DNA from 2 places in the Fictibacillus sp. 23RED33 genome. Region 1 is predicted to be linked to the other one. Evidence: a T-box and tRNA genes for the amino acid it is inferred to sense, from the RefSeq annotation. Region 1 holds a T-box; the other holds one or more tRNA genes.
What was found. A T-box is a leader RNA that pairs with one kind of tRNA and senses whether it is charged. The one in region 1 lies ahead of argS (arginine--tRNA ligase), so its partner is inferred to be a tRNA-Arg.
Positions count from the first base shown of each region.

Region 2: it encodes a tRNA-Arg, which carries the amino acid that the T-box ahead of argS (arginine--tRNA ligase) is inferred to sense. The anticodon was not compared.

Region 1 is NZ_JACZDX010000001.1:1,316,947-1,323,727, reverse strand. Features, by position in the region: gene IHV09_RS06930 (2-oxoglutarate dehydrogenase E1 component) at 1-1,348, opposite strand, end outside; gene rarD (EamA family transporter RarD) at 1,520-2,455, opposite strand; gene argS (arginine--tRNA ligase) at 2,560-4,242, opposite strand; T-box leader at 4,289-4,493, opposite strand; gene IHV09_RS06915 (hypothetical protein) at 4,541-4,822, opposite strand; gene IHV09_RS06910 (MATE family efflux transporter) at 4,910-6,271, shown strand; gene msrA (peptide-methionine (S)-S-oxide reductase MsrA) at 6,289-6,781, opposite strand, start outside.
Region 2 is NZ_JACZDX010000005.1:88,293-95,073, forward strand. Features, by position in the region: gene ilvD (dihydroxy-acid dehydratase) at 1-1,159, opposite strand, end outside; gene ilvE (branched-chain-amino-acid transaminase) at 1,184-2,086, opposite strand; tRNA gene IHV09_RS16370 (tRNA-Arg) at 2,391-2,467, opposite strand; tRNA gene IHV09_RS16375 (tRNA-Gly) at 2,656-2,729, opposite strand; gene IHV09_RS16380 (metallophosphoesterase family protein) at 2,811-3,341, opposite strand; gene IHV09_RS16385 (XTP/dITP diphosphatase) at 3,326-3,934, opposite strand; gene IHV09_RS16390 (GerMN domain-containing protein) at 4,357-5,394, opposite strand; gene racE (glutamate racemase) at 5,591-6,385, opposite strand; gene ptsP (phosphoenolpyruvate--protein phosphotransferase) at 6,598-6,781, opposite strand, start outside.

The DNA of each region.
Region 1 (6,781 bases):
CTTTTTGGAACTTTTTACGATATTCATAAGCAAGATGTACAGCTGCAATACATGCTTCTGGATCATCTGCATTAACGTGAATGATCGGGATCTCAAAACCTTTAGCAAGGTCACTCGCATATTTCGTTGAACGAGAATCACCGCTATCTGTTGTAAAACCTACTAAATTGTTTGCGATGATATGAAGTGTTCCACCCGTTTGATACCCTCTAAGGCGACTTAAGTTCAATGTTTCAGCAACGATTCCTTCGCCAGGAAATGCAGCATCACCATGAATAAGGATCGCAAATGCTTTAGAAGTATCTTGCACCGGATAACCTTTCTTGTCACGCGTTTCCTGAGCTGCTCTTGTATATCCTTCAACAACTGGATCAACATACTCTAAGTGACTTGGGTTATTAGCAAGTGAGATTTTAATTTTATGAGATTGATCTGTTTCAACTAATCGGCTTGCACCTAGATGGTACTTTACATCTCCCGTCCATCCAAAGTTAATTCCTCTAGAACCTTCAGAAGGAATTAGCTCCTTGTTTGGAGAATGATGAAATTCTGAGAAAATTAATTCATAAGGTTTGCCAAGAACGTGAGCAAGTACGTTCAGACGCCCACGGTGTGCCATTCCAATCAGAGCATGTTCTGCTCCGTCACGGCATCCTTCTTTAGCTGCTTCATCAAGCATCGGTACCAGCATATCAACGCCTTCGATAGAGAAACGCTTTTGCCCAACGAATGTTTTATGAAGGAATTTCTCAAATCCTTCAACTTCACTCAGGCGTGTTAAAAGGTTTTTCTTATCTTCAGCCGAAAATTTAGGATAATGTTGGCTAGTTTCAACCATGGTGTTTAACCATTGGCGCTCTTCAGTCTCATGTACATGACTGAATTCATAAGCGATTGTTTTCGTATACACTTCCTGAAGCATTTGGATGGCTTGATAGCCGTCTTTAACACTAGATGGCGCTTCTTTCCAAATAAAGGAAGGTGGTATCGCTTTCAAATCTTCTTTAGTTAAGTTAAATTCTTTCGGGTCAATATGGTGGTTGTCTTTCGGAAATTCCCCTACTGGGTATAAGTTAGCTGCTAAGTGACCGTAAGTGCGAATGTTTTCTGCTAATTTTAATGCAGCTGCTAATTTCTCGAAATCCAATCCATCAAAACTCTGTGCAGTACGTTGATTTGATACAGAGCCCTCAATAGGAGGCCCCCAAGCATCAAATTTCTCTTTGAATGAACTGTCAACAGATTCCGGATCCACACTATATTGATCATATAGTTCAAGGATGTAGGCCATATTTGGTCCACTTAGTCCCTGCCAAGGATTTTCTGATTTGGAACGTTGATGACTCATCTTTTGTTCCCTCCTGCTTCCCTTTGTAAGTATTGTGCTGTTGCTGTTAACAGGTGATTCATCATTTCTCGCCATTGAATTTTTCCCTATTTAAAGCGCTCTCAAACAATGAATGAAAAGAACCTTATCATTGATAAGGTTTCAACTGTAACAATGGTCATTGCCATTATACTATATTTTCGCAGAAAGTGAATTTTGTTTTTTACGATTTATGAGATAATTTGCCCATTTTGTTTTGCTGACCGTAAAAATAAGGAGCGCGATCCATATCAAGGTAAATGAAATGACATGAATCTGACTAAATGTTTCATGATACAAAAATACACCTAATACGAGCATGATAGTGGGAGCAATGTATTGTAGAAAACCGATCATCGTCATAGAGATCCGCTTTACACCTTGCGCAAAGCAAAGTAATGGTACTGCAGTCACAAGTCCAGCTCCCCATAAAAGTAGTGTCGTAGAAGTGCCTCCAGAAATAAATGACGCCTCCCCGTTCCATTGAAGATAGATCAAATAAATGAGAGCTAATGGAAAGACAAACATCGTCTCAAATGTTAAGCCCGTTAACGAGTCAAAACTCCCAAGTTTTTTTACAAGTCCATACAGGCCGAACGAAAGAGCTAGAGAAACAGCTACCCAAGGGAACTCTCCATGTTGCCACGTTAATAGAAAAACTCCACATGCGGCTAATACAAAGGATACGAGCTGCCAGCTGTTTAATTTTTCTTTCAATACAAGCATGCCCAGAATTACACTAACAAGTGGATTAATATAATAGCCTAAGCTAGCTTCAACAACATGGTCTGTATTGACGGCCCAAATATACATGACCCAATTCCCGCTTATTAATAGTGAAGCGGTAAATACAGATAGAAATTGTTTCTTATTACCAAAGAGCACTTTTACATCTCTTGTAAGAGCGTTTTTCTTATTTAATAAGAACATTACAGCGATCATTAAAAGAAAAGACCATAAGATGCGGTGTGCAAAAATCTCAACGGATCCTGCTGATTGAAGTGGTTTCCAATACAGTGGAAGGAATCCCCATATTAAATAAGAAAAAGCGGCATACCATATACCCTTCGTATGTTCATTTAAATTCATTGTCCGTTCCTCGATCCCATAATTTATATGAAGTTATAAGATTATATAACGGATTCTAGATGATTTGCTACTAAATAAACTTCGCAGCAAAATAACGGGTAACTTTACATTTTATTCGGTGTTTGAACGCCTAATAATCGTAATCCTTCTTTCAGGACGATTTGAACTGCTGCACATAACGCAAGTCGTTCCGGGGTTTCTTTAGTATTTAATATTTTCACATTTGCATAGTAGTGATTGAATTTATGAGATAACTTTAAAACATATTTTGAAATAACAGATGGTTCTTTTCTGCGAAATGCCTGTTCAACAACTTCAGGGAATTCATTTAATACAGATATGATCTCCCAGCTTTCTAATTCGATGGACAACTCTTTCGGAACACTTCCGTTAAAATTTCCTTTATTTAATATTGTCTGTATTCGAGCAGCTGTATACTGCACATACGGCCCTGTGTCGCCCTCAAATTTAAGCATCGTATCAAGCGAGAATTCCACATCGTTTCCTTTTTCATTTTTTAAATCATGAAAAATAACCGCGCCTACCCCTACTTGACGTGCGACATTCTGTAAATCTTGGAGTTCAGGATTTTTACTTCTAATATTTTGTTCTGCTAACTTTACTGCTTCTAAGATAACAGTTTCTAATAGTACAGTTCTTCCTTTTCGTGTACTCATCTTTTTACCATTCTGTAAAATAAGCCCGAAAGGAACATGATGCATGTGATCAGCCCAATCGTGTCCAAGCTTTTTCAATACGCGTTTCACTTGTTCAAAATGTAGAGATTGTTCGTGTCCGACAACATAAAATGCCTCGTCAAAGTCATAGGTTTTCTTTCTATAGATGGCAGCAGTAATGTCACGTGTAGCATACAGAGTGGCGCCGTCCGTTTTTTTGATCAAACACGGTGGTAGATCTTCACCTACTCTTACAACCTGGGCACCATCAGAGAGTTCTAACAAATTCTCTTCTTGCAGGGCTTTTACGGAAGCTTCCATCTTATCGTTAAAGAACGCTTCACCGTTATAAGAATCGAAATGGACATCCAATAATTTATAGATGTTCTGAAATGCGTCTAAGGATGCTTCTTTAAACCAAATCCATAATTCTTTTGCTTTGGGATCATTATCTTCTAATTTCTTAAACCACATTCTCCCTTCATCATTTAACGAAGGATCTTTTTCAGCTTCTTCATGAAAGCGAACGTAAAGTTTAGTCAGCTCTCCGATCGGATTATCTTTTACCTTATTTTCCAACCCCCATTTTAAGTACGCACAGATTAATTTACCAAATTGTGTACCCCAATCACCTATATAATTAATTTTAAATGTCGTGTACCCACATTTTTCACTGATCGCGGCTATTGAGGAACCAATTACTGTTGAACGCAAGTGTCCCATTGAGAAAGGCTTTGCAATATTAGGAGAAGAAAGATCGATAACGATTGTCTTTTGATTACCAAAACGATGATTTGCATAGTTATTTTTCTCCTTTAATATTTGAGTTAACAGCGATACAGCAGCTACTTTTTTATTTAAAAAAGCATTCACGTAGCCTCCAACAACTTCAATTTTCTCAAACGCATCTTGACTCGTTCCACCAGCTAACGTTGTTGCGATTTCATTTGGAGACTTCTTATAGATCTTAGCTAATTGAAAACAAGGAAATGCTAGATCACCTTGTTGGATTTGTTTAGGTTTTTCAATAGCGGAATCAATTTCTTCGAAAGATAGTTCACTACCAATTTTTTCTTTTAAATAAGCTGCAAATACTTTTTTACCGTTCATTCTTTAACCTCCCTAAAATAAAAAAATCCGCCTCTTCTAAATTAATAGAAGAGACGGAAATTAACCGCGGTACCACTCTCATTGCCTAAAGGCCACTTGACTTGTTAACGGGAAGTCCCGGTTTGCTCTACTTCGTTTTCAAGCAAACATTTCCAAAGTGCGCTTCGTCTGAAGGTTGTGCAAGGCTTACACCAATCCCTTGCTCGCTATATAACATCCTTACAGACTACTCTCTTTTTCATAAATGTTCTGACATATAGTTTTTCATATTATATGAAGGTAAAAGCAAAAAGTCAACTTATTCCTTTTTATCAAAATCCAAGTAATCTCTCATTCGTTTAATGTATCGTTTTAACCGAAATAACGTTTCCGTTCGTAAATACTTTGAGTTGAAGGCAGCTGTAACTGCTGGGACCGATACAAACACTCCATGCTCAGTTACTCTAACCGGGATTATACCTGTATAGATTGTTTCTCCACTGCTTCTATATAAAAGCTCTGTTGAAACCAGTACAATTTTTTCGTTGCTTTGCTCTCCTGGCAGAACAGATTGAACTTCAAAAAGAAATTGAACACTCATAGTTTCTCCTTCACGTATATTAGTTATGTTTTATGATATAATTCATTGTCTCGAATTGACAGTTTAACTACTAAAGGAAGTATGCAGATGATACAGACATATTCGTTAAGAAGTAAATATAAAAATTTCTTAATACTGGTGATCCCCGTATTGATCACTCAGTTAGGCTTATATGCCATGAATTTCTTAGATACGGTAATGAGCGGCCGTTCAGGTGCAGATCAACTAGCAGGTGTAGCTATCGGATCGAGTTTATGGGTTCCGATCTTCACTGGACTAAATGGTATCCTAATGGCATTAACACCTATTGTTTCACAGCTTGAAGGAGCTAAGAATACAAAAAATGTGCCCCGGTCCGTCATGCAAGCTGTTTACTTGTCGGTCGTAATTTCAGTCATCGTTGTTGCATTAGGATCAGTTGTGTTAGATCCCATTTTAGGTGCGATGTCTCTCGAAAAAGAAGTAGAAAATGTTGCAAGAGGCTATTTAATCGCATTATCGTTCGGCATCATGCCGCTGTTTTTATATGGTGCACTTCGATCTTTCATCGACGCTTTAGGTCAAACTAGAATTACGATGTTTATCACACTGATTGGATTACCCGTAAATGCTATCTTTAACTACTTATTCATATTCGGTAAAGGTGGTTTTCCCGAATTAGGTGGTGTAGGTGCTGGTGTGGCAACAGCAATAACGTATTGGGTAACTGCAATTATAACCGTTATGATCGTTGTTAACATGAACCCGTTCAGAAGATATAAACTGTTTCGAACGTTCTATAAACCTTCTTTAACTGCTTGGAAAGAACAGTTGAAGATCGGCGTTCCGATTGGTCTTGCCATCTTCTTTGAAGTAAGTATATTTGCTGCTGTTACACTTTTAATGAGTGATTTCAACACGATAACAATCGCTGCTCACCAAGCTGCACTAAACTTTGCTTCATTCTTATATATGCTGCCTTTGAGTATCTCTTTTGCGCTCACGATTGCAGTTGGTTATGAAGTAGGCGCGAAACGCTTTAAGGATGCCGCACAGTATAGCTATATAGGAATCGTTACGGCTGTTGGCTTTGCCCTAATTCTCTCTGGTCTCTTAATGGTGTTCGATGAACAAGTAGCGAGAATCTATTCAAAAGAACCAGAAGTCATTCAAATTACGACTTCGTTCTTATGGTATGCGGTGTTCTTTCAACTAGCTGACGCTATAGGCGCTCCGATTCAAGGTGCACTAAGAGGCTATAAAGATGTAAATGTCACCTTTATGCTTTCATTTATCTCATACTGGGTGCTCGGTCTACCGGTTGGATACTACCTAGCTAATTTTACGTCGCTTGGTGCATATGGGTATTGGATCGGATTGATATCTGGTCTTTCAGCTGGCGCTATCATTTTATTTGCTCGATTAAAATATATACAATCACATTCTTATTCCTCTTCTGAACAAAAATAAACCAGCTCAAGGCTGGTTTATTTTTGTTCGAACAGAGTGAGGTATTCTCCATATCCTTTTTCTTTAAGTTCGTTCTTAGGAATAAAACGAAGTGCTGCAGAATTGATGCAATATCTTAATCCACCTTGATCTCTTGGACCATCTGTGAATACATGTCCTAAGTGAGAATCTGCATCCTTACTTCTCACTTCCGTCCTGATCATACCGTGAGATAAATCTTCCTTTTCTTCGACAGTAGATGAACGAACAGGTTTTGTAAAACTAGGCCAGCCACAGCTGCTATCAAATTTGTCTAAAGAACTGAAAAGAGGCTCCCCAGAAACGATATCCACGTAGATCCCTTCTTCTGTATGGTTCCAAAATTCATTTTGAAAAGGAGGTTCTGTTGCATCTTTTTGTGTAACGTTATATTGCATAGGATTAAGGGTTTTTAGTATTTCTTCTTTTTGCCCACTATCTACCCAGTGTGATTTGATAAAGGCATCTCGCCCTGAGCCTTGGCGATAGCGT
Region 2 (6,781 bases), on a different contig from region 1:
AACCATCTGGTGCAATATTTCCATAAAGTATAGATAAACCGCCTACTGGCGAATAAGCATTATCTTTCTTACGAATAACATCATCATCCATAATTTCCGCATGCCGGACTCGGTGCTCTAACGTTTCTCCACTTATCGTTAACCGATCGTTATGGATGGCACCTTCCATTCTACAGAGTTCATTGATGATCGCACTGACACCGCCTGCTCTGTGAACATCTTGCATGGAATAATCCGATGCAGGACTGATCTTTGATAAATATGGAATTCGCTCTGCGATCTCGTTGATTGATGATAAGTCATAATCAATCTCAGCTTCATTTGCGATAGCAAGCATATGAAGAACGGTATTCGTTGAGCCACCCATCGCCATGTCTAATGCAAATGCGTCATCAATTGCTTCTTTCGTTATAATATCTCTTGGTTTTATATTGTTTTTCACAAGATCCATAAGTGACGTTGCAGCCTCTTTGATCAGTTCTCTTCTTTCGTCTGAGGTAGCTACGATCGTTCCGTTACCCGGCAGTGTAATACCTAGCATCTCCATAATGGAATTCATGCTGTTGGCTGTAAACATACCTGAGCATGATCCACAAGTCGGGCAAGCACTCGTTTCGAGTTCTAAAAGTTCTTCTCTCGTCATCTTTCCAGCTAAATGAGAACCTACTCCTTCAAATACCGAGGCAAGGGATAGGGATTTTCCTGCCATAGACTTTCCGGCTTCCATTGGACCACCTGAAACAAATACTGCCGGAACATTCGTCCTTACAGCTGCCATTAACATACCAGGCGTGATCTTGTCACAGTTAGGTATGTAGAACACACCGTCGAACCAATGGGCGTTGATAACCGTCTCTGCTGCGTCTGCGATGACCTCTCTGCTTGGAAGTGAATACCTCATACCGATATGCCCCATCGCAATTCCATCGTCTACGCCGATCGTATTAAATTCGAACGGAATTCCACCAGCTTCTCTAATGGCTTCTTTTACCCATTCACCTACTTTGTTTAGATGCATATGCCCCGGAATAATATCAACATAGGAATTACAAACACCGATAAAAGGTTTATCCATATCCTCTGGTGCAACTCCCGCTGCGTGGAGAAGACTTCTGTGCGGGGCTCTATCGATTCCTTGCTTGATCATATTACTGCGCATATCTGTAACACTCCTATACTTCTTTTATCCAGCTTGAACAGCTTGGTTCGGATACACCTTAACTCCTTCTTCAACTACTTTTTCTCTGAAGGATTTTAAAAGTTTGTTCGTATGTTCACCTGGTGCTCCGTTTCCGATTACTCTTCCATCAACTTTTACTACCGCAATAACTTCAGCTGCAGTTCCAGTTAGAAATACTTCATCTGCCACATAAACATCATGTCTCGTGAATGGCTCTTCAACCATGTTGTATCCTTGTGCTCGTGCGATCTCAACAATCGCGTTTCGAGTGATTCCTTCTAAAGCTCCTAAGTATCCTGGCGGCGTCTTGATCGTATTTCCTTTGATAATAAACACATTATCAGCAGAACCTTCCGCCACGTACCCTTGATCGTTAAGCATCAATGCTTCACTAACTCCAGCAAGACTAGCCTCGATCTTAACTAAGATATTGTTTAGGTAGTTTAGCGATTTAACTTTAGGACTTAGCACATCCGGACGGTTCCTTCTGCTTGCCACCGTTATGATTTCTAAACCTGTTTCATAAAGTTTTTTAGGAAATAGTGCAAGCTGTTCTGCAATGACAATGACTCCCGGTTGGCCGCATGTAAAAGGGTCCAACCCTAAGTTTCCTTTTCCTCGTGAGATAACTAGTCGAATATAAGCATCACGATATTTGTTTTTCTGGAGCGTTTGAACGATGATGTCTGTTAGTTCTTCTTTAGTGTGTGGAATTGTCAGCATAATGGATTGAGCTGATTCGTATAAACGCTGAAGATGTTCGTCTAGCCGATATACATTTCCGTTATAGACTCGAATACCTTCAAACACCCCATCTCCATATAAAAATCCATGATCGTAAACTGAGACTTTGGCGTCTTCCTTTAATACGTGCTCACCATTAACATAAACCCATTGCTCCTGCATCGTGATCCTCCTTTACGTGTCAATTTGAATTATTTGAATTTTTTAAAAATAATTTAATAATTGTTGACAATATTACGCCCATCTTATTAAAGAATCAACACCGAATTTTCGATATTTCACCGAATTCTGACTTTTCAGTTATTTTGTACACGCTTTCATTCCCATACCCATAAGGTTTTGAAGCTTTAACGCGTTGCATTGTAAACATTTTTAAAGCGCTTTCATCAAAAATAAAAAAACACGCTTGATATCCTTTAATAGAGGACATCAAGCGTGTCGAAAAGTTGTCATTATGTAAGTATTATGGCGTCCCAGGAGAGATTCGAACTCCCGACCGTACGCTTAGAAGGCGTATGCTCTATCCGGCTGAGCTACTGGGACATATGTATTGGAGCCCCTTTCGCATAGTAATGGCGCTTTCCGCAATTACCATGCGCTGCGGGCACACAGTGATTTGTTCCACCCGTCGACTGTGGATACAAATATATTTTTATCATGCATTTTAATTGTAAGATCTGTTAACTTCAGATGTAACTTTTCATGGACCATTTGAACGTGAGAAAAACAAATGGAGCGGGTGATGAGAATCGAACTCACGACCAGAGCTTGGAAGGCTCTTGTTTTACCACTAAACTACACCCGCAGACAATTTAGACCTTGTCGCGACGACATAACTAAATATACATGATATCTAAATTATAGTCAACCCATTTTCTCAACTTTTTTATTTTCTAACTGTTTTTTTTTCAAATGTTCTACTTAACTGATCGATACGTATACCATTGAGTGAATAAAAACTTACCGATATCCTATTATCTTCAATCTCCAACAACGCATATGTCTTTTCAAAAGAACCTCTAGGCAGCCTGATACTCCCAGGATTGATAAAGATCATTCCCTCACGTTCAAAGGCTTCAGCTACGTGTGAATGCCCAAAACAAGCAATTGCTGCACCTGTTTCCTCTGCCCTGTATGCGAGTGAAAGATAAGACATTTTTACATCGTATAAATGACCATGTGTTATATATATACAAGTATCTCCCAACAGCTCAATGGCTTCGTTAGGAAAATCATCGCCTAAATAATCCATATTACCTTTAACCGTTACAAATCCAGACATTTCTTTAGATGATGTCGAAAGCTCTGAATCACCGCAATGGATCATAAGATCTACTTCATTTTGATAGCGGCTCTTTAATGTTTCTAACTCATCTGTTAACCCGTGACTATCACTAACGATTAAGGCTTTTCCCATAAGAGATCCTCCTCATTGATCAGTTTTTTTAGTTTTTCCAAAGCTATTGCTCTATGACTAATTTTATTTTTTTCTTCTTTTGCTAACTCTGCCATCGAACGATTTAATTGAGGAAGAAAGAAAATCGGATCATACCCGAAACCTTCCGTTCCCTTCTTTTCTCTTAAAATCTGACCTTTACACTCCCCTTTTACAACTAGCGTTTCTTTTTGAGGTCTCGCAAAAGCCAAAGCACATACAAACTGAGCGTTTCTATCGTTATCTTCAACATTCTGAAGTTCTTCTAAGACTTTGTTCATGTTCTCTTCATCACTTTTATGTATACCTGCATACCTAGCTGAATAAACGCCAGGTCGTCCTTCTAAAGCATGGATCTCTAATCCTGAGTCATCCGCGATAACAGGAATATTCATCTGTTTAGAGATGGTTTCAGCTTTTAAAATAGCGTTCTCTTCAAAAGTGACTCCAGTTTCTTCAACGTCAGGACTTCCTTCAATATCGTTTAAAGTGAGGATCTCAACCCCAAAACTTCCTAACATCGATTGAAATTCTTTAGCTTTACCTCTATTTTTCGTTGCAACTAAAATTTTCATTAGGTACGCCTCCGTTTTGTAAAAAGTTTTTCTATAGGATTGTGATATTACTGTCATTTGGTGAAGCGTCTTCAACTATAAAATGTACGCCTCCCATTTGGAATGCGAGGGACATAAAGCGGAATCAAATACTTTAAAAGTACAAAGGTTGTCCAAAGCTCTTCTCATTTCGCTTGCAAAAGATTGTTACTTTTGCATGTTCATTCTCATCGTCGACAAAGTTGATTGGAGTGTAAGGTTTGAGACTCCTGCGGGACGAGCGGTCAGGTGAGACCCTTAAAGGCGCAAAGCGGCAAGGGGCTCACCGATCGCCCCGCGGAAAGCGAGACACCTGAAACGGAAATCAACTACTTTCAAAACAACAGAGCAATAAAAAAAGAGACGAATATTCGCCTCTTTACTGTATCACAACCTATTTGATTTTAAAATTCACCTGTATTCACTTCTTTAGGTCTTGAAACCGGGGCTGTAAGTTCTTTACCTTTTTCATTGAATATCTTAGACTTCCCATCAACTTTAATCGCCACTTTCTTCACTTCAGATAGCTCTGTAAGCGAAAGAACAATTGAATTTAACACTTCATCTGCAATCATGCTTTCTTCTTTATTATCCAGCAAAGCTCCATTGAAGTTTAATGTAACAACACCATCTTTGACGACAGGTGTACTTAACAGTTTCACATCTGTTCTAAAGTCTGTTAAAAGGCTGCTTTCTGCAGATGGACCATCAATTAGATGTTCGATCGTTGCTGTTACTTTATCTGTCCCCTCTTTTGCAACTCGACGCGTTACTGGTACATAATACGTTTGATCCTGTGTCTGTGCCAAGAAATAGAGAGTTACAAGTTCACTATTCGTGATATCTGCCACACTGCCATTTTCGAGATTTATCCCGTCAACACGACTCACACCGTCACCAACTGGAGTATTATTAACAGGCATTGAATTTTGGTTCTTTCCTGCGATTTGTATTTTAACTTTTTTTATGTTGTCAAACTGAGTAAGTGTGAATGTAATAGCTTGCAAGATCTTCATTTCATCCGCTGCATTATACTCTGTAAATTCCTTTGAAAAATTTGCCGTAGCTGTCCCCTTTTTGATATTTACCGATAACACTTCTGTATCAGCTGGCAGAACAGCTTGAAAACCGTTAGGAAGCAGATTGCTTACAGGGCCGTCTTTTACAAGATACTGCAATACTTGTTTAGCCGTTTCATCGTTCTTTGGAAGAGCCAGTACCTGTGGGACAACCATCCCGTTGCTGTCGAATAAAAACAGTTGCCGCTTATTCGTTTGCTCTGCACTCGCCGCTTTGTCTTTCTTATCCAGCGACTGACCTTCTTTCACGTAATTCACTTTAGGGGGATCAAGCTCATTTCCTGCTTTCTCTCCCCATAGTCCGCAACCTGATACCAGCAATGAAGCTGATAATATAATAAGCGGTGCTCCTGACTTCATCATTTTGCGCATACTTTCCCTCCTCAAGTGGTTTGTACTATTATGTATACGAGCTCTCCTCTCCCATTAGACCACTTGTACAAAAAATAAAAGAGACTGGCTTTAATTAAAAGAAAAGAGCAGAACCCCAAAAAGGATCCTACTCTTTCAATTCAATATTCTAATTATGAGGTTACCTAATTTTCATGCTCTTTGAAAACTACAACTTCATACATTCTACTTTTTCAATCTTACGGTCTAGCCAATGGTTGGCGATCTGCAGGAAATGATCGCTCTCTGCTGTCGCTAAAAATCGGTGCATCGGTTTAGCATCTTCTGTATTTAAAAGCCCACTATGGTCTAAGATGACAGAAACTTCACGCGCAGTTTCTGCACCTGAACAGATCAACGTGATATGTTCACCCATCACTTGCTGAATGATTGATCTTAACAACGGGTAATGAGTGCATCCCAGAATTAACGTATCGATGGAAAGATCCTTAAGCGGATATAGTGTTTCTGAAACTGCACTTAATGTCTCTTCACCAGATAACTTTCCTTGTTCAACAAGCGGAACGAACAACGGGCATGCTAAACTTTCTACGATTACATCGTTACGAATCTGTGTTAGCGCCTGTTTATAAGCACCACTATTAATCGTTCCGACTGTCCCAATCACACCGACATGATTATTTTTCGTCGCTTTTAAAGCGGAACGAGTACCTGGATGGATAACTCCTAAGACAGGAATGTCTAACTTTCTCTTCGCTTCTTCTAAAACTGCTGCAGTTGCTGTATTACAGGCAATAACAAGCATCTTAATCTCCTGTTCTAAAAGAAAGTCAATCATTTCCCACGTATAAGCCCTAACTTCTTCAAATGGTCTCGGGCCATACGGACACCTTTTCGTATCTCCTAAGTAGATAATCTCTTCTTTTGGTAGCTGTTTCATGATCTCTCTTGCTACCGTTAAACCTCCCACTCCTGAATCAATGACTCCAATGGGTCTATTCAAAAAACATCGCCTCATCTCTATATACATACTGGCGTTAAATCACTGTTTTCTATTCTGCTAATATTTTTATGAAATTGCAAGACAATTCGTTAATGGAATGTTTTAAATCCGAGCAACCTGGAGCGGAAATCAACCACTCCCGTGTCCAACCCTATTAACTCAACATCTATAGAAAAAGACTATGGAAATTTCCCCATAGTCTTTTTTCCACTTTAGAAATTTTCTTCTGCAAACTTCACAACGTCTTCCATTGTTTCCATTTGTAGAATTTCATCCATGTGTGCACTGATCTTTTCTTTAGACAGACCGAGAATCTGACTACGAGCAGGAAGTACAGATGTAGCACTCATTGAGAATTCATCGAGACCAAGGCCAAGAAGAATTGGAATTGCGATC